2 linked regions of the Draconibacterium halophilum genome follow. The protein of the gene in region 2 interacts with the protein of the main gene of each other region in a pairwise test. Links are inferred from orthologs where the notes say so. Each region holds a gene or a part of one and is shown on either strand. Other genes may lie near its edges. The genes, in order: G0Q07_RS18930 and G0Q07_RS18010.

What was found.
Region 1: the proteins of G0Q07_RS18010 (region 2) and G0Q07_RS18930 interact in binary tests that used the Escherichia coli proteins (3 or more experiments, as listed by UniProt). The link is inferred for Draconibacterium halophilum from one-to-one orthologs.

Annotation. Positions count from the first base shown.
Region 1 is NZ_CP048409.1:4,633,128-4,643,547, reverse strand. Bases 205-3,091 are described here. They hold G0Q07_RS18930 (glutamate-5-semialdehyde dehydrogenase), read right to left. Parts: upstream 2,330-3,091; coding sequence 1,079-2,329; downstream 205-1,078. Other genes in these bases: proB (glutamate 5-kinase), read right to left, coding at 2,482-3,091; G0Q07_RS18935 (N-acetylornithine carbamoyltransferase), read right to left, coding at 205-1,011. In the rest of the region: G0Q07_RS18940 (hypothetical protein), read right to left, coding at 1-41; more of G0Q07_RS18935, read right to left, coding at 64-204; more of proB, read right to left, coding at 3,092-3,591; proC (pyrroline-5-carboxylate reductase), read right to left, coding at 3,598-4,395; G0Q07_RS18915 (aspartate aminotransferase family protein), read right to left, coding at 4,434-5,570; argC (N-acetyl-gamma-glutamyl-phosphate reductase), read right to left, coding at 5,641-6,609; G0Q07_RS18905 (argininosuccinate synthase), read right to left, coding at 6,611-7,804; G0Q07_RS18900 (GNAT family N-acetyltransferase), read right to left, coding at 7,886-8,545; argR (arginine repressor), read right to left, coding at 8,555-9,040; carA (glutamine-hydrolyzing carbamoyl-phosphate synthase small subunit), read left to right, coding at 9,261-10,340. UniProt on the Escherichia coli protein: Catalyzes the NADPH-dependent reduction of L-glutamate 5-phosphate into L-glutamate 5-semialdehyde and phosphate. The product spontaneously undergoes cyclization to form 1-pyrroline-5-carboxylate.
Region 2 is NZ_CP048409.1:4,423,403-4,432,716, forward strand. The notes cover bases 5,912-8,837. They hold G0Q07_RS18010 (LytR/AlgR family response regulator transcription factor), read right to left. Parts: upstream 7,787-8,837; coding sequence 7,037-7,786; downstream 5,912-7,036. Other genes in these bases: G0Q07_RS18005 (VPS10 domain-containing protein), read right to left, coding at 5,912-6,769; G0Q07_RS18015 (sensor histidine kinase), read right to left, coding at 7,793-8,837. In the rest of the region: G0Q07_RS17990 (hypothetical protein), read right to left, coding at 1-17; G0Q07_RS17995 (hypothetical protein), read right to left, coding at 216-1,514; G0Q07_RS18000 (DUF6261 family protein), read left to right, coding at 2,425-3,165; more of G0Q07_RS18005, read right to left, coding at 3,497-5,911; more of G0Q07_RS18015, read right to left, coding at 8,838-8,839; G0Q07_RS18020 (LiaF transmembrane domain-containing protein), read right to left, coding at 8,841-9,314. UniProt on the Escherichia coli protein: Member of the two-component regulatory system BtsS/BtsR, which is part of a nutrient-sensing regulatory network composed of BtsS/BtsR, the low-affinity pyruvate signaling system YpdA/YpdB and their respective target proteins, BtsT and YhjX.

The sequences.
Region 1 (10,420 bases), 210 kb from region 2 along the record:
TTATATACTTTGTCTGATATGTCAATTGTAATTGTCTTCATCGCGATACAAAGCTACAACATCTTATTTATCTTCCAAAATCATTTTCAACACTGCCTGGGCTGTAATTTCGCGGTTGTAAGCCTCGTCTACTACAATTGAATTGGGGCTGTCGATTACACCATCGGTAACCACCATATTTCGGCGTACCGGAAGACAGTGCATAAATTTGGCATCGTTGGTTAAAGCCATTTTTGCTTCATCAACTGTCCAGTTCAAATCTTTTGAAAGTATCTGTCCGTAATCGTTGTACGAAGCCCAGTTCTTAGCATAAATAAAATCAGCGCCTTCAAACGCTTTTTTCTGATCGTATTCTACTTTTGCATCGCCCATAAATTCAGGTGCCAGTTCGTACCCTTTCGGATGTGTAACAACCAGCTCATAGTCGGTTTCGCGCATCCATTCCACAAACGAGTTGGCAACAGCTTGTGGCAACGCACGTGGATGTGGCGCCCATGTTAGAACGACTTTTGGTTTTTCTACTTTTTTGTGTTCTTCAATGGTTACCAAATCGGCATAACTTTGTAATGGGTGACGCGTAGCACCTTCCATACTCACCACCGGAACATCGGCAAATTCAACAAACTGACTTAGTATTTTTTCCGAATAATCGTCTTCACGGTTTTCGAATTTGGCAAAAGCACGTACACCAATCACATCGCAATATTTACCAATAACAGGAATGGCTTCGCGCAGGTGTTCGGCATTTTTGCCGTCCATAACCACGCCCATTTCCGATTCCAGTTGCCAGCTGTCTTCGTTTACGTTCATCACCATAGTATTCATGCCCATGTTCATGGCAGCTTTTTGGGTACTTAAACGTGTACGCAGACTTGAGTTGAAAAATACCAAAACCATGGTTTTGTTTTTCCCCAGATGTTGAAATCCAAACTTGTTATTTTTTACTTCGAATGCAGTTGCCAGCGCTTTTTCAATGCTGGGAATATCTTTTACTGATGTGAATTTCTTCATGTTATAAAAAGTTGGAAGTCCGAAGTTGGAAGCACGAAGCTTAAACCTCAAACTTAGTTTTGATTTTTTATTTAGGTCTTACTTGTCCGTTTCCTTCAATTATCCATTTATAGCTGGTCAATTCTTCCAGTGCCATTGGCCCGCGAGCGTGTAATTTTTGTGTGCTGATGCCAATCTCAGCTCCCAGTCCAAATTGGGCACCGTCGGTATAAGCGGTTGATGCATTTGAATATACAGATGAAGCATCTACCATTTTGCAGAATGTTTCAATACGCTCCTGGTTTTCAGTAACAATCGCCTCACTGTGTTTTGATGTATGTGTATTAATATGGTCCAATGCTTCGTCGAAAGAGCCTACTGTTTTAACCGACATTTTCATCGATAAGAATTCTGTTCCGAATGATTCTTCGGTAGCTTCAAATAACAGTTCTTTTGGATAAGTAGCTTGAATCTGTTCGAAAGCTTTTTCGTCGGCGTAAATCACTACTTTTTCTTCCGAGAGTTTTTTTGCAAAACCGTTTAACTCGGTAAGGCGACTATCGTGAATTACCAGGCAATCGAGAGCATTACACACCGATGGGCGGCGGGTTTTGGCATTAAATATAATTTCGCGGCCTTTTTCGGCATCACCAAATTCATCGAAATAAGTGTGGCATATTCCGGCACCGGTTTCAATTACCGGAATGGTGGCATTTTCGCGTACAAAATTTATTAGCCCCTGGCTTCCTCTAGGAATGATAAGGTCGATGTAGCCATGGGCACGCAACATTTCGTTGGTTTCTTCACGTCCGGCAGGAAGTAGTGTTACCGTATTTTCGTCAAAATCAAATTTCTTTAGTACATCGCGTATAATAGAAACAATAGCCTGGTTGGAGTAAATGGCATCGCTGCCACCTTTTAAAACACAGGCGTTACCCGATTTCAGGCACAAGGCAAAAACGTCGAAAGTAACATTGGGGCGGGCTTCGTAAATTATCCCGATAACACCAAAAGGCACCGAAACTTTCTTAATTTTTAGTCCATTATCACGTTCTGTTTCTTTTAATGTTATTCCAACAGGGCTCTCAAGACGAGCAACATTTTCCATGTCTCTGGCAATGCCTTCTATCCTTTCTTTCGATAATTTCAGTCGGTCGAACTTTGGATCTTGCGGATCCATACGATCCAGATCTTTTTGGTTCTCCGAAAGAATAAAAACCGATTTTGCCCTTGCTTCGTGTGCCAGTTCCAGCAATACTTTTTTCACCTGGTCGTCATTCACCAGGTTTAATTTGCGCGACGCATCAAGCGTTTTTTTTAGCTGTTGTTCTATCTTCATAATTTATGGTCTTTCAACGAAAAACCCTCTCCCGGGGGAGGGAGAGGGAGCTCAGAATAAGTTAAAATTAAGGCATCAAAAAAAGGGAGTAAGGGTAGTTTGTCATGCTAGACAAACGTAAGTTAAAGGATATTCTGAGCTATTTTATTTTTCTATATTAATGTTTCGTTTGTTTTATATTCTAAATACAAATAATCGTAATGAATTACCGGTTTTTGCTTGTCGGATTGTTTTCCCATTTCAATCTTTTCTGATCCGTACGAGGCTTTTCCCATGCCAACAAGTTCGCCGTTTGTGTCTACTATTTTAATTAGGTCTCCTTTTTTGAATTCGCTTTCAACTTTCTCAATTCCCACCGGCAGCAAGCTAACGGCTTTATCGGAAAGCAGTGCTTTTCTTGCTCCTTCGTTGATTTGTACCTGTCCCTTTGCAAAACCGTCGGAATAGCCGATCCATTTTTTTACTCCACTCGATGGCTTGACGTTAGGTACGAAAAAAGTGTGTTTTAGGTTTTTCGATTTGTCCAATAAATCTATCAGCACATTTGATCGGGTTCCGTTAGCTACGTGAACACCAATTCCATCGCCGGCAACTTTTTTGGCAATGCGAAATTTGGTTAGCATTCCGCCGCGGCCAAAATCTGAACGTTCTGACGAAATTGCATCCTGAGGTCCTTTATCGGCAACTCTAATGTGTTCTATCAATTCGGCACCATCACTATCCGGATGTGCAGTGTAAACACCGTCAATATTGCTGAGGATGATTAGTGCTTCCGAATCTACCATCGACGCGATTAATCCTGAAAGTTCGTCGTTGTCGGTAAACATCAACTCGGTTATCGAGATGGTGTCATTCTCATTTACAATTGGTATCACTTTATTTTCCAGCAATGTAGTAATACAGTTTTTCATGTTCAGGTAATGTCCACGGCTCGAAAAATTTTCCTTTGTGGTGAGTACCTGTGCGCAGGTCAACCCTTCTTCGTGGAAAAAATCAGAATAACGCGATATTAATTTTACCTGCCCCAGTGCAGCCCATAACTGTCGTTGCGATACGGCGTCCGATTTTTTTGTTTTACTCATAACAGCACGGCCTGCAGCAACTGCCCCCGATGATACCAAAACCACCTCAACGCCATTTTTTTGCAAATGAGCAATTTGGTCTACCAGATGGGCAATGCGCGCCACGTTGAGCGTTCCGTCGGCTTTGGCCAACACATTGCTGCCTACTTTTACTGTTATTTTTTTATAGCGGGTCTGCACAATTCTTTAGTTGTCTTTTATTTTTTTGTACGAAGCCAAAACTCCCTGAATTAGTGAAGAGCTAAAGCCTTTGTGTTCCATTTCGTTCAGGCCGGTAATAGTAACACCCATCGGAGTGGTTACTTTATCGATCTCTCTTTCAGGGTGATGTCCCGATTGAAGTAACAATTCGGTTGCACCTTTTACCGTTTGTGCTGTAATAAGCTGAGCCATTTCGGCGCTAAAACCAATCTCGATACCACCTTGCATAGCAGCACGGATATAACGCAGCGCATAAGCAATACCACACGACGAAAGTACAGTTGCAGCAGCCATAAGTTCTTCCGGAATTTCGATGGTTTTTCCCAGTTTGTCGAACAGTTCAACTACATACTCGCGGTATGGTTCGGTGTTACCATTTGCCGAAATACAGGTTAGCGATTCCTGTAAAGCAATTGCGGTGTTTGGCATTACCCGGAAAATTGGAATGTTGTTTCCAGCCATCTCTCCAAGCTCGTCAATGCCAACTCCGGCAACAATGGAAATGAAAATCTTCTCCGGCGACAAAATGGGTTTCAGGGTATTAATTACTCCCTCAATATGATAGGGTTTTACGGCAACGATGATCACATCTGCGTCTTTTGCTGCGTCAATGTTGTTGTCGTAAGCATCAATTCCCAGGTCGCTCATTTTTTTGAGCGTAGCTTCTTTTCTGTCGGAAACGGAGATATTGCTTGCTTCAACTGAGCCCGATTTTAAAAGACCAAGTGCAATGGCACCTCCCATGTTTCCTACCCCGATTATTGCTATTTTTTTATTTTCCATTTTGTCGAATTTAGAAAATGTAGTTTTCAAATCATTTTTTATTCAGCGAACGAGCCAAGTACTTCTGCAAACGCTGCTAAAAAGGTGTCGGCTTGTTCGGTTGTAAGGCTGAGCGGTGGCAACAGCCTGATAATATTTTGCCCCGATACGCCGGTAAAAATACCGTAATCGAAAAGCAATTTCTTGCGAATCTCGGCAATTGGTTTCTTGAATTCCAACCCGATCATCAATCCTTCTCCTCTGATCTCAAACTCTGCATCAATTGCCGCCAGTTTATCCATCAGGTAATTTCCAACTTTTTCGGCATTCTCAACCAGTTTTTCGTCTTTCATTACATCAAGAACTGCAATTGCAGCAGCACAAGCCAGGTGGTTGCCACCAAAAGTGGTTCCGAGCATGCCAAACCACGGCTCAATTTCCGGTTGAATGAGTACGCCGCCAATCGGGAATCCGTTACCCATTCCTTTTGCCATGGTGACAATGTCGGGTTTTATATCGGTATGTTGATAGGCGAAAAATTTTCCGCTTCGTCCGTAACCCGATTGTATTTCATCCAGAATTAGAACGGCCACATATTTTTCAGTCAGCTGTTTCAGTTTTGTCAGGAATTCGGTGTCGGGTACGTAAATCCCTCCAATTCCCTGAATTCCTTCAACAATTACCGCGGCCACATCGCCTTGTTTTAAAACTTCTTCTGTTGCGTTAATATCGTTAAACGGCAGGATAACCGCATTGTCTGTTTCGTTAACAGGTGCAATAATTTTCGGATTATCGGTAATGGCCACAGCGGCAGATGTACGTCCATGGAACCCTTTTTTATAACTGATAATTTTCTTTTTACCGGTAATGAAAGAGGCCAGTTTTAGTGCATTCTCGTTGGCCTCGGCACCCGAGTTGCAAAGAAATAACTGGTAATCTTCGCAGCCTGATTGTTTGCCTAGTTTTTCAGCCAGTTCCTTTTGCAATGGATTTTGAACCGAATTGGAATAGAACCCAATTTGCTGAAGTTGATCGCTTATATTTTCGATATAAGTCGGATGGCTGTGCCCAATTGAAATTACCGCGTGCCCGCCGTAAAGATCGAGGTATTTCTTTCCGTTCTCATCCCAAACATAGCAGCCTTTTGCCTTTACGGGAGTGATGTCGAAAAGTGGATATACGTTAAATAATTCCATATTCTATGTCGGAAGACCGAAGACCGGAGTCAGAAGTCGTTCCTTTGTTTTTTTGTTCTACTTTTTCCTTTTAAAAAGCTACCGGTTTTAAACTTAGTCCGGTTTTTTCATCCAGGCCAAACATCAGGTTCATATTCTGAACTGCTTGTCCGGATGCGCCTTTTATTAAATTGTCGGTTAAGCTGATTATTACCAGTTTGTTACCGTGTTTTTCCAAATATATTACGCCTTTGTTGGTATTTACTACCTGTTTTACGCCCGGATTTTTATCCGTGATAAAAACGAATGGATGATCGGCATAGTAATCCTTGTAAATTTCATTGGCTTCTTCAAGCGAGCCATCAAATTTTGTATAACAAGCTACAAATATACCCCGTGTATGGTTTCCGCGAATCGGTACAAAATTGAAATCCTTTTCAAATCCCGGCTGCAATTGCGTAAGGCTTTGGATGATCTCGCCTTCGTGCTGATGCTCGAAAATTTTATAAGCCGAAACATTGCTGCTTCTCCAGCTGAAATGCGAGGTTGCGGTTGGTTTTTGTCCGGCACCGGTTGATCCGGTAATGGCTTGCACATGAATCTCGTCCTGCAACATATCGTTGGCTGCAAGTGGCAAAAGTGCTAGCTGAATTCCGGTAGCAAAACAACCCGGATTGGCAATTCGTTCTGATGACTCAATTTCTTCCCGATTTAATTCAGGCAAACCATAAACAAAGTCGTTGCCTTCTCTTTTAAGCCGGTAGTCGTGGCTTAAGTCGATAATTTTTAAGTATTTCGGGAAAGTATTTTTCTCCATGAATTCGATCGACTTGCCATGCCCCATGCAAAGGAAAATAACATCCACTTCATCAAAAGGCATTTGGTCGGTAAATTTGATTTCGGTTTCACCCAGCAAATCAATGTGTACATCCGAAATCAGGTTGCCGGCATTGCTGGTGCTTTGCACAAAACCAATTTCTGCTTGCGGATGATTTAATAAAATTCTTAACAGCTCTCCGGCAGTGTATCCGGCTCCTCCTATAATTCCAACTTTAATCATCCTATAAATTTCCGTTTACTTTATTGTAGATTTTTAGTGAGTTCGATAAGATTTTGGTAAATCCTTTAACATCGTCGGCAGTCCATTCTTCAACAGTTTCGCCATACTGGCCAAATCCTGAATTCATTAAGTCGTGCTCCGATTCAATTCCTACTAACTCGAAATTGTAAGGTCTCAGTTTTACGATCACTTTTCCGGTTACATTTTCCTGTGTTGATTCCAGGAAATCTTCAATGTTGCGCATTACCGGCTCCTGATACATGGCTTCGTGTAAGAACATTCCATACCAATTGCCCAGCTGCTCTTTCCAGTACGATTGCCATTTGGTAAGCGTATGTTTTTCCAGCAGGTGGTGTGCTTTAATGGTAATCAGCGGTGCGGCAGCCTCAAAACCAACGCGGCCTTTAATACCAATAATAGTATCACCAACATGTGTGTCGCGGCCAATGGCATATTTCGACGCAACGCCTTCCAGTGCGCGAATTACATCCGCGCCGTTTTCATAAAATTCACCGTCGAGCGAAATCAGCTCGCCTTTTTCAAAACCAAGTTCAATAGTTTTTTCACCGGTAGTTTCTAATTGACTAGGATAAGCTTCTTCAGGAAGATTTTTGTTAGTGGTCAATGTCTCTTTTCCACCAACGCTTGTTCCCCAAAGTCCCTGATTAATGGAGTATTCCATTTTCGAGAAATCGGCTTCGAAACCGTATTTTTTAAGGTAATCAATTTCGTACTGACGAGTAAGCAACATGTCGCGGGTAGGCGTGATGATCTCGATCTCAGGAGCCAACACCTGGAAAGTAAGGTCGAAACGAATCTGATCGTTTCCGGCGCCGGTACTTCCGTGAGCAATGTATTTTGCATCAATTTCTTTGGCATACTCAATAATAGCAATTGCCTGAAACGCTCTTTCGGAGCTTACCGAAATAGGGTACGTATTATTACGTAGAACATTCCCAAAAACCATGTAGCGGATACATTTTTCGTAATACTCGTTGGTCACATCGAGTGTAATGTGCTCAACTGCGCCCAGCGCCAACGCGCGTTCCTCAATGACTTTTAATTCTTCGTCAGAGAATCCGCCCGTGTTGGCAATCGCTGTGTACACATCGTAACCTTTTTCTTCCTTCAGGTATTTTACACAAAACGATGTGTCTAAACCTCCGCTAAATGCCAGTACCAATTTTTTACTCATGTCTCAATATCTTTAAAAGAGCGACGGCGTTTGTTATTCAACTTAAGTCTGTAGCTGTCCGCCGAATAGCGAGCCGCCGCTCTACTTTTTATTATCTGATTGATTGTTTTTCTTTTTTGCAACACCCGCAAATCGTTTTGGCAGAAGATCGAGCAAGCTACGTTTTCTAATTCCGTTTCCGTTAGCGTAAGATGGTTTCTCCCAGGCTGGATCGTATAACATTCCGGTGCACAGGCATTTTGTTCTTCCCGTACGCTCTAAAATGTCGTGATTAACACAACCCTCGCAGCCTTTCCAAAATTGGTCGTCTAATGTTAACTCCGAAAATGTTACCGGGCGATATCCCAACTCGTGGTTGATTTTCATTACGGCCAAACCTGTGGTTAAACCAAATATTTTTGAGTTTGGATATTTTTTGCGCGACAGCTCAAATGCTTTCTTCTTAATGGCTTTTGCTAATCCAAGACCACGGTATCCTTCGGCAACAATTAGTCCCGAGTTAGCAACAAAGCCTTTTTCCTGCCAGGTTTCTACGTAACAAAATCCTGCAAAGTTTTCTTCATCAAGTGCAATAATTGCTTTTCCCTCCTTCATTTTTGAAGAAAGGTATTCATAAGACCGACGTGCAATACCTGTTCCGCGCTGTTGCGAAGCACTGTCGATGGCATCATTAATTGCATCGATAAACTTCAGGTGTTTTTCGTTGGCAATAGTTACTTCTATGTCTTTTAATCGCTTCATCTTTTCGAACTACAATTTGTCGTTTAGCTTTGGCAGAATTTTTATTAATGCCTCAGTCAAATCATTTTTCGATATTCCTTCCCGTTGTATTATTAATATAGTATCATCTCCGGCTACTGTCCCCAAAATTTCCCATGGGCTCGTCGCATCAATTACTGCGGCAATACTGTTGGCGTATCCTGGCACTGTCCTTATAACGGCCAGGTTGCCCGAGAACTGTATATCCTTAAATCCATCAGCCAGGTAATTTATCCTGTTTCTGTGCTCTGAATTTGCCTTCTCCAATTGGCCATTTTCAGGAATCGTATAAACATATCCTTTTGCCGGATGCGGAACTTTTGCAACCTGCAGAACCTTTAAATCGCGCGACAGGGTAGCTTGTGTCAGCTCGTATCCGCGACGTTTTAGTTCAACCAATAACTCATCTTGGCTGTGCACGCTGCCTCGGTGGATTATTTTGCGTATTTCCAGTTGTCGTTGTACTTTATTCTTCATTGAATAAATATTCATTTGTAATGCAAAAATATACATTCTTATAAAACTATGGGTAAGAAATTCAGAATATTTTCTATTTTTGCATCGGAAAATGACTTTAAGTTCATGTTCTTAACATTATGGCTGAGAAAGTGTATTTGAAAATAAGTATAAAGAATAACTGAAATGCGTTTGAACTATTTTAGGGCAAACGCATTTTTTTTAATTATTAAATCGGAATATGTACAAAGTAAAACAGGCAAAATTAACTCTTGAAGACGGTACCGTTTTTATCGGAAAATCGTTCGGAAGCGAAAAAGCGGTTGCCGGAGAGGTAGTTTTTTATACAGCAATGACGGGGTATCCGGAGAGTTTGACTGACCCATCGTACACGGGGCAGATCTTGGTTTCTACCTATCCAATGATTGGAAACTATGGCGTTCCATTTAACAAAAAAGAGAACGGTATTCACAAGCATTACGAATCGCACAAAATGCACATTTCCGGCCTGATAATCTCAGATTATTCATTTGAATTTAGCCACTGGAACGCAGAAAAAAGTTTGAGCGACTGGCTAAAAGAACACAATGTGCCGGGGTTGTTTGATATTGATACGAGAGCCTTAACAAAAATTTTACGTGAGAAAGGTTCGATGTTAGGTAAGATCGAATTTGAAGATGAAATTGACTTTTACGATCCGAATAAAGAAAACCTGGTAGCGGTTGCAAGTTGCAAGGAGCGTGAGGTTTACGGAGACGGAGAACACAAAGTGGTACTGGTAGACTGCGGCGTAAAAAACAACATTCTTCGTTGTTTGCTTAGGCGTGGAGCAACTGTTATTCGCGTGCCATGGGATTACGATTATACCAAAGAAGAGTTTGACGGATTGTTTATCTCGAACGGACCGGGCGACCCGGCCAAGTGCGATGTAACAGTTGAATACATTAAAAATGTAATGGGAACTGAAAAGCCAATTATGGGAATTTGCCTGGGTAACCAGTTGTTGGCACGTGCCGCCGGAGCCGAGACTTATAAATTGAAATTTGGTCACCGCAGTCACAACCAGCCGGTATTGTTAGAAGGAACAAATAAATGTTACATCACTTCGCAGAACCATGGTTTTGCGGTAGCAACCGACACTTTGCCTAGCGACTGGGAACCGTTATTTACGAATGTGAACGATGGAACCAACGAAGGAATCAGGCACAAAACAAAGCCGTTCTTTTCGACGCAGTTTCACCCGGAAGCATGGAGTGGCCCGGTAGATACTGAGTTTTTATTTGATGAATTCATTAAAAGTATCGAAGAGAGCAAGAAGTAGGATTGAACCGCAGAATGACGATTAACGATTTCAGATTTGCGAAGGACATTCAAAATGAACAGATCAGGAAATCATTAATC
Region 2 (9,314 bases):
TTCTTTGTCTTTTTCATTTCAAGTGTATTTGATAGAACGAATTGTAGGTCTTAGTTCAAACTTGCCGTTAACGGTAAATTGTATGAGTAATGGCAGATTGCGTGGTAATTTCCTGTCAAACCGCTATGCAGTTTGATCTGGCTATAAAAGACTTGTTGTTTAGCACTTTCCCTGCCATTACTTATACAAGGTGTTAGCAAACGTTTTTTATATATCTATTGAGAATCATATTCTCTTTTTAACCAGTTTAACCATTCTTCTTCATTATTTACTAATTCTTTTTTAGAAATCGGATTTAGGGCTTTCTCATTAAGCCGGTGAATGATTTCTAATCCATACTTTATAATTAAAAATTCAACAAAAGAGCCCGATGCAGGATATCCGACCTCGGTTTCCATTGGATTGTTCCCAATTTTAAAATCAAGCATTTTTTCTAAAGGAAACAGCTTCCCTTCTCTCAAAAGTTCAACTGTTTTTTTATTGTTCATTTTTTCATCAGTAGCCATTGCTTCAGCATATCTGGCAATACCTTCATCAAAAAAAGAGCTAAACGTCAATTCGTTTTTTCTTAGAAGTGAATGTGAATTTTCATGCACCAATAAACCATAACTGGAATCTTGCTTGAGGAGCACATTGTAAACGCCAGCCTCACAACTAAACCCAATTCCCCAATAGCCTGTATAAAATATTTTTGATTCAAGATTAGGAAAATAGTAAATGTTTTCTTTGCTCCATCTGAAATCTAATTCTTTAAATAATCTGAGTAAGAAATTAACGGATTGTTCATTACTTTTTATTTGTTGACTTATTTCTTCTTTATTAAATGAATACGGCAAATATTTATAGTTGAAATTTTTTGTTTCGCTAGAACTAAAATCTCCATCAATATTAAGCTTTAACTTAACTCTTAATTCCGTTAGTACAGGAAGCTTATCATTACCCTGTTTTTTGACCATCTTATTATAATCTATTCCCTCCTTCTCAAAGATGGGCAATGCTGCTGCATCCGTAATGTTAATGACCGGAATTTGGTTATCTATATTTACAATATACAACGGATAGGTTTTATTACACAAAATAATAATAAGTCCCGAAGCCTTGTTATCTATTGCATAATTTATTTTTTCTTCCAGGATAGGAGTCAGTTTGGCAGCATCTAATGTGTCAGGTGAAATATCGGAGAGTACTAAAATTTTATCTTTAATTGATGTTCTTATACTATCAAATTCAAAGTTCTCAGTAATGCTGCCATTATAAAAGATAAGTTCACTTTCAAGATTAACATCTTTAGAGTAATTCTCAATTCCCATCGGACTATTAGTTTTTTCGTTTATTACCGGGAAAAAGGCGATTTTTTGTTTGACATCGTTTTCATATTGCAAATAACAAGAAGCCCAAGGTAGTTGGGTGTTGATATCATAATAGTATGATAATTGAGGACCTTGTGCCAACAGATAGACTGGTGATATTATCAAAAATGCAACAAAAATCAATCTAAAAAACTTTCCCATCATGTATTGGATTACATTCATTAAATGTTTGCTAACTAGTAAATATCAACACCAGGTGATGTTATTTTCCTTATCTCGATACAAAAAGTGTTGATATCCACCCAAAACGGAGGGATAACAACACATATTATGATTCGTTTGTAAATTGCTATTTCAGGGTGCGTATTCAATGGTTTAAAGTTTTAGTACACTAAAGCTAAGTATAATTTTTATGTTTCAAACCGTTTGGTGGTAAAAACTAGTAACATAAGCTTACGGCACCGTGCGGTGTGAGGGAAAATAATGGTTGAAACGGAACTCGACAGCTGTCGACAACAAAAAAAACCATCAATTTTCAACTCGACAGCCGTCGGCAACAAAAAAAATCATTTAAAACCTTGTTTTCTGCCGTCGACATCAAAAAAAACCATCGGTCTTCATCTCGACAGCTGTCGGCAACAAAAAAAACCGTCAGTTTTCATCTCGACAGCCGTCGGCAACAAAAAAAATCATTTAAAACCTTGTTTTCTCGCGTCGGCAACAAAAAAAACCATCGGTTTTCAACTCGACAGCCGTCGGCAACAAAAAAACCATCAGTTTTCATCTCGACAGCTGTCGGGAAAAGAAATAAAAGCAAATTCTTTCAACAACAATATACTTTGTAAAAAAAATTATATGAATATCCGTTATTCGTCATAATTAGTATTTAGCACGTCATGCTGAACTCGTTTCAGCATCTTTCGTATCTAATAATCAGCTGCTTGAGAATAAGACCCTGAAACCCCGTCAGGCCCTTCCAGACAGGAAGTTCAGGGTGATGTCCTGGTTGTGATTAATTGCGCACATTCAATAAAAATTATGTCAGCTATTGACTTTCTGAACGAATGGCCGTAAATTGTAGTCTCAAAATAAGTAACCTTTAAATATTTTAATCATGCTTAGTAAAATTTATTACTCCTATTTCACACTGGCAGCATTAACTGCTTTGGTTCAAAAAATCGTTAATCTATTAAGTGCACAACTTCCCGACCATCAAATGGTGCAAACAGTTTTAACACGTATTCAACCCCAGTTGCAAACCGCCCTGCAGGCTATCGGCAGCACCATTAAACAACCGCTTACCGAAATTGTAGCGGCAGCCGATTTACGCCGCGATAATACCTATCGCTCGTTGCGCGACCATATAAAAGCAGGCTTACGCCGCCAAAACAAAGCCTACCGTACGGCCTGCGAAGCGCTGTGGCTTGAATTCGAAAAAAACGACCTGAAGTTATATAACCAGTCGCGCGATACCGAAACCGCAGCCATTAACAGTTTACTGGCCGACTTGCTAAAACCCAAAAACCAGCCTCACCTGGCAACCACCAATACTACCCAGTGGGTTACCGAGTTGAATAACGACAACCAGGCCTATGTGGCAGCATCGGCACAACGAAGTGCTGCCCGCTCAACCGACGATACGGTAAACGATGACAAGGCCTTTAAAGACCTGAAAACATCGCTCGAACTACTGGAAAATATTCTGAATACGATGCTCGCGATGAACGACCCGCGTGGTATCAACGAGGTAGTTGACGAAATATCGCAATACATTGCCGAAGCCAACACAGCGGCTAAACAAAGCCAGAACAACACCGGCGATGACGAAGAAGAAAATAACAACGACACGGAATAAACTAAACGATTTTGCTTGCCGGCGCATGTTTTAGCTGAAACCGGCCTGCCTTTTTTTAGGTGGGCCGGTTTTGTTAGTGGTACCCTCTCCCCACGTTTCAACGAGGGATCCCGATTCTGTCGTTTTTAACGACACTCCTAAATGGCATTGCAAATGCGAAAAAACATACCCCGCGTTACCCCCAGGGGCAGTAGCAGAAAAAAATGCCACCTGCTTGTTAAAACAGATGGCATCTTTTAATTGAAATCCCCCGTCACGATATAATCGGGACACCCCCATTTGCAAAAGGCGGACGAGCCCGAAGCTAATGGCTCGCGACTCGTGGCCAGGGTTACTCTTTCCAATCCGGCAAACGGCCCGGAGTCCATGGTGCATTCATACGGTTGAGTTCGGCTTCCAGTGCCGGAACTTTATTTTCAACAATATTTTTCAGTGCATCAAGAACCGGTGGGAATTCCACCTTCATAATTTCGTAAGCCTGCTCTTCGGTAGTGGTAATTCCTGTTGTCGATCCCATGTGGGTGTAGGTAATTACACTCAACCGATCGTTAAGCGGTACCTGCGCCGGAGGAACTTCTTCCCCACTTGCTTTGGCAGGTACACCATTCATTTTAAAGTTTAATTCCTCTAACTCCACGCCTATTGCACGGGCCTTATCCATTAATTCCTGGCTGGCTCCCGGCGTAGCATAAATGGCTTGTTTTATCTTCTCCACTTTTTCGGTGGTTTCGCCAATCATTCGGTTGGTTCCCACAACGGCCAGTGCCAGTGTATTCACTTTTTCGGCAAAGGCCACATTTTCGTTGTAATCTGCTGCCGGAAGTTCGGTATTATTCAGGCGCTTGCAGGTAAACGAAACGGGCTCAACCAGTTCGGTCGACTCACCTTCGTGCCACAATTTCATTCCTACTTTATAGGTTCCGGGCATCACCATAATGCCACGTCCGGCACTGCTTATCGGGTTAAATTTATCGCGAATACGCGCATTTGCCGTAGCCGAGTAAGTCATATTCCAGTTCACACGGTTCACGCCTTTTGAAGGTGCTTTCGAGAACTGATCGATTACATTTCCATGGTTATCGTAAATGGTAAATATCAGGTGCGATTTTTCCTGCTGACCTTCCAGTTGCAATTCTCTCCAGCTTGGCTGCGGAATTGGTTTTCCTTCCTTAAACAACTCTTTCTCTTCCTCTTTACGAAGCTGTCTTTGGGTTTTTGGTACTTCTTTCAGGTAATACGTAAACGTTGCTCCGTATTCCGGATTTTTGGCTGTAAAGTAAGTACTTCCCTGGTTGCTTTTTCCGCGGGTTTGTACAAACATCAGTGCATCTTCAATGGGAAAAATAGCTGCTTCTGTATTTTCAAGATCGGCAGATATTTCACGTAGCGGACTATAATCGTCGAGGATGTAGAACCCACGGCCAAATGTTGCTGCTACCAAATCGCTTTCGCGCTCCTGAATGGCAATGTCGAACACGGCAATGGTTGGCATTCCAGATTTTAGCTGCACCCAGTTTTCGCCACCGTCAACAGTAAAGTAGATGCCAAATTCGGTTCCAACAAATAATAGTTCAGGGCGAACAAAATCTTGCACGATGGTATGAACCGATCCATTCTCCGGCAGGTTGCCCGAAATAGACGTCCACGTTTTTCCTTTGTCGGTACTTTTATATACGTAAGGTTTAAAATCGTCGCGTTTCAGGTTATCGAAAGTGGCATACACCACATTTTCATCAAAACGGTCGGCACACAAGTCGCTTACAATCGTCAACTCCGGCACACCGTCAAAGGATTTTACCTGTGTCCAGTTTTCACCATCTTCGGTAACTGAAATAATGCCGTCGTCGGTTCCGGCATACAACAGTCCTTCCTGTACTTTCGATTCCTCGAGTGCAACAATGGTTCCCCATTGCGATGTAGAAACATCACGCACAACAGCTTCGGCAGGCCAGTATTTGCCCATAACCGGAATTGAGGTACGATCGATTTGTGCGGTCAGATCATCGCTGATTACTTCCCAGGTATTACCACGGTCGTCGCTACGAAAAACCTTGTTGGCCGCCACGTACAAACGTGTTTTTTTATGCGGACTGATAAACAACGGCGTGTTCCAGTTCCATTTGTAGGTTAGTTCGCCTAAACCTTCGCGCGGTTTAATACTTAAGCTTTCGCCGCTTTTTTTATCGTAACGATACACATTTCCATACTGATATTCGGAATAAACGATATTTGGATTTCCGGGCTCAACAGCTCCCCAAAAACCATCGCCTCCTAATGTTGGATACCATTCGTCGTTGGTAACACCACTTCGGCTGGTTGTTTGCGAAGGACCGCCCATTGAATTGTTATCCTGTGTTCCGCCATATACATTATAAAACGGTTCTGCATCATCCAGGTAAACACGATAGAACTGGGTTATTGGCAGATTCTCTTTAAAATCGAAAGTTGTTCCGTCATCCCACGTTTCGTAAATACCACCGTCGCCACCTATAATATAGTGTTTGGTATCGGTTGGGTCGATCCAAATGGCATGGTCGTCAACGTGGCGTCCCTTGGTGCTGATACTCTTCCACGTTTTTCCGCCATCAACAGTTATTTTCGAAACTGTTTCGGTTGAATATACTTTATCCACATTTTTAGGATCGCAAACTATTTCGTTGTAATACTGACCGCTTGAATGGTAGTCGCTCATTTTCGACCAGCTTTCGCCTTTATCGGTTGAGCGGTAAAATCCACCTTTATCTTCGGCAGCTTCCACAATCAGGTACACGTAATTCGGGTTAACCGGCGATACATCAATACCCATTCCTCCCAGGTGAACACCCGGCAGGCCTTTTGTAATTTTTCGCCAGTTCTCGCCACCGTCGGTACTTTTATATACGGCCGATTCAGGCCCACCACCAATTTTTGTAAATGATGTTCTGCGGCGCTGCTCCGATGTTGCGTACATAATTTCCGGATTACAAGGATCCATTACTACATTATTTACACCGGTGTTTTCGCTAATCTCCAGTACTTTATTCCAGGTTTCGCCGCCGTCGGTACTTTTGTAAAGGCCACGCTCCTCGCCCGGTCCCCATGCCGATCCTTCGGCAGCAACAAAAACAATGTTGGAATTACGTGGATCAATAACGATTCCACCAATCTGACGGCTTTCTTTCAGGCCCATATTTTTAAACGACTTACCTCCATCGAGCGATTTATAAACACCATCGCCATAACCGAGTGCACGCTGGTGATTGTTTTCGCCGGTTCCTACCCAAACTACATTGGAATTATTTGGATCGAGTACCACTACACTTGTTGAATACGAACCATACTTATCAAAGATCGGTTTCCAGGTGGTGCCGTTGTTCGTGGTTTTCCATACATTACCCGAAGCAACAGCCACATAATACTCTTTGTGGTTGTTTGGGTTTACAGCAAAATCAGCAATCCGGCCACTTGCCCATGCCGGACCAATATTTCGCCATTTCAGGCCACTAACCAGTCCCGAATTAACAAAAGGCTTGGCTTCTTCTTTTTTCTCCTCTTCTTTCTTTTTTGAAAAGGCTACTGTTGAAAATAAAAATACAGCAGTTAAAACTAGTGCGAGTTTCTTCATAAAAATATTTATTTGAATTTACGATATCATCAGTACAAAATGGTCGGTGAATGTTACGCGTAAAGTCTTTTTAAAATCGACACAGTTACGCCTTACCATTAGGTTTAGTTTTTCAGTCGATGAAAATAATAAATATATAGTATGTGAAAAACGATATAAATCACAAAGCACGAAGAAATATTGCTGTATAAAAACAGCACGAATACATATTATTGATTCGAACAACGTTTAAGGAGGTATTTTCTACAATTTAGCTTGAGATCCGGATTAAAAATTCAACACACCCTTTAAATTCTTATAGCCTGTTTTACTGACTTTTAATTTTGTTTTGTCGTGCAGAATAACAATGTACGATTCCTTTTCGTATTGCTGAATTTCTTCAATCTCATCCACTTTCACAATGTAACTGCGGTGGATACGCACAAAGTTTTTCGGATTCAGCGCACTTTCAAAATATTTCATTGTTTTTTGTTTCATCCAGCGGCCTTCGGTAGTGTAGATCATTACGTAATCATCCATCGATTCGATATAACGTACGGCATCAACCGGGGCGATATGAATTTTGTGGCGATCTTTTACCACCACACGATCGAGGTATTCGTCCTTTGGAAAATCACTTACTTTTTCGGCCACATCCGAATCTTTTCCTTCGGTTTGGATGCGCTCCAGCACTTTCTGAATGGCTTCATCCAAACGATCTCTCGAATATGGTTTTAACAAATAATCGGCAGCATTGTAATCAAACGCCTTTAAAGCATATTGATCGTAGGCTGTGGCAAAAATTATCTGTGGTTTGTGGTCGAGCAACTCCAGCAGTTCAAAACCGGTGATTTTTGGCATTTGAATATCGAGAAAAACCAGATCGGGTTTTAAGTCATTGATTTGTTTTACGCCTTCAAAACCGTTTTCGCATTCAGCAATCAGTTCAATAGCTTCGTTGTCGGCCAAAAACGATTTCATCAGGTTACGAGCCAGTTCTTCATCTTCAACTATAATTGTGCGCAATTTTTCAGTCATCTTATTCTAATTTTGAGGAATGGTTAAAGTTACGGTAAATTCGTTTTGATTATCTTCAATTTTCAGCAAATGTGGGTTTCCGTAGATCACCTGCAGGCGGTCGCGGATATTACGCAGTCCGATTCCTTCGCCTTTCTTGCTTACTGCATCTTTATCATAGCTATTGCTAATGGTAACCACTAATTTATTATCATCGCATCTGCAATGGGTAATTACATCAATGGTTTCCGTTGCCTCGTAAACGCCATATTTTATCGCATTTTCGTACAGCGGCTGAAGTATCATATTCGGAATTTCTGCCTTTGAACAGTTTTCTTCAATAGCAAAAACGGGATTTAGCTTTTTCCCAAAACGTACTTTTTCAATCTTCAGGTAAAGCTCATTATTATTTATTTCCTGCTGAACAGTTACTTTTTCGCGCTGGTCATGTTTTAGCGAATAACGCATCAGCTGCGATAGGTTGATGACCATTTCCTGTGCTTTTGCAGGATCGGTCATCGTTAGCGACGAAATACTGTTCAAACTGTTAAACAAAAAGTGTGGGTTGATCTGCGATTTTAATGCGTGCAGTTCGGCCTCTTTTACCAGCGCTTTTAATTTTGTTTCGTTTTTGGTTTTTTCTTTAAAAGCCAGGTAATAATTTACCGCGTAGAAAAACACCACATTAAAGGTATAAAGTAAGTACCCGTTGTAAATTCCGGTAAACAGGTAATTATTATCTTCCTGCAGCTGCCCGGGATTAATGAGCTTTGTAATAACAGTACCAATGTATAACCAAATTAATACGATGATTGTGGCGGCAATAACATGCGCCAGTATTACGCGTCCAACACTGTTATCTTCAAGGGTACTGAATTTAATGACATACCAGATGGCCACTCCCAGAAATCCGAAAAGAACGACGTAAGCAAAACGATCGGTCATTGCGGTAATAAAATCGCTTTCGCCAACAGTTACTACCACCAGCACCATCACAACCGCCAAAATCAGCCAAAATGCAATGTATGAAATCGCCAGGCGCGGAGTTTTTATAAAAGGATGTTTAAAGTCCATTTTACAGGTATTTAATCTCTACACCGCCAAAAGCTGCAAAACCTTTTATTACCAGTGTCTTCGATGCATCGGGGACAATTTGATTTAGTGAGTTTCCACGTTTATCGGTATAGCCACCAAAAATAGCGGTTACTTCATTTTTTACCGTCCAGTCGGGCGGTACTTTAAAACCACAGCCACCAAATAAGGCAAGCGTGTCGATAACGGCACCATTACCCGAAAGTTTTGCCTGACGTAAATCATATTCAGTACCACCAAAGATGGAAGTGGTTCTTCCACCCATAAAATTTTGAGAATTTACGTACACTTCGCGACCACCAAAGATCACAAAATCATCGAAATATTCGATACCTTTTTGCTCTCCCGCTTGAAAATTAGGAGGCTCCATTGTGCTCCGTTTGCCCGAGTGCGTGACTAAAATGGCTACACCAATTCCAATTATAAGTACCGGCCATCCAATTCGCCTCAGTTCATA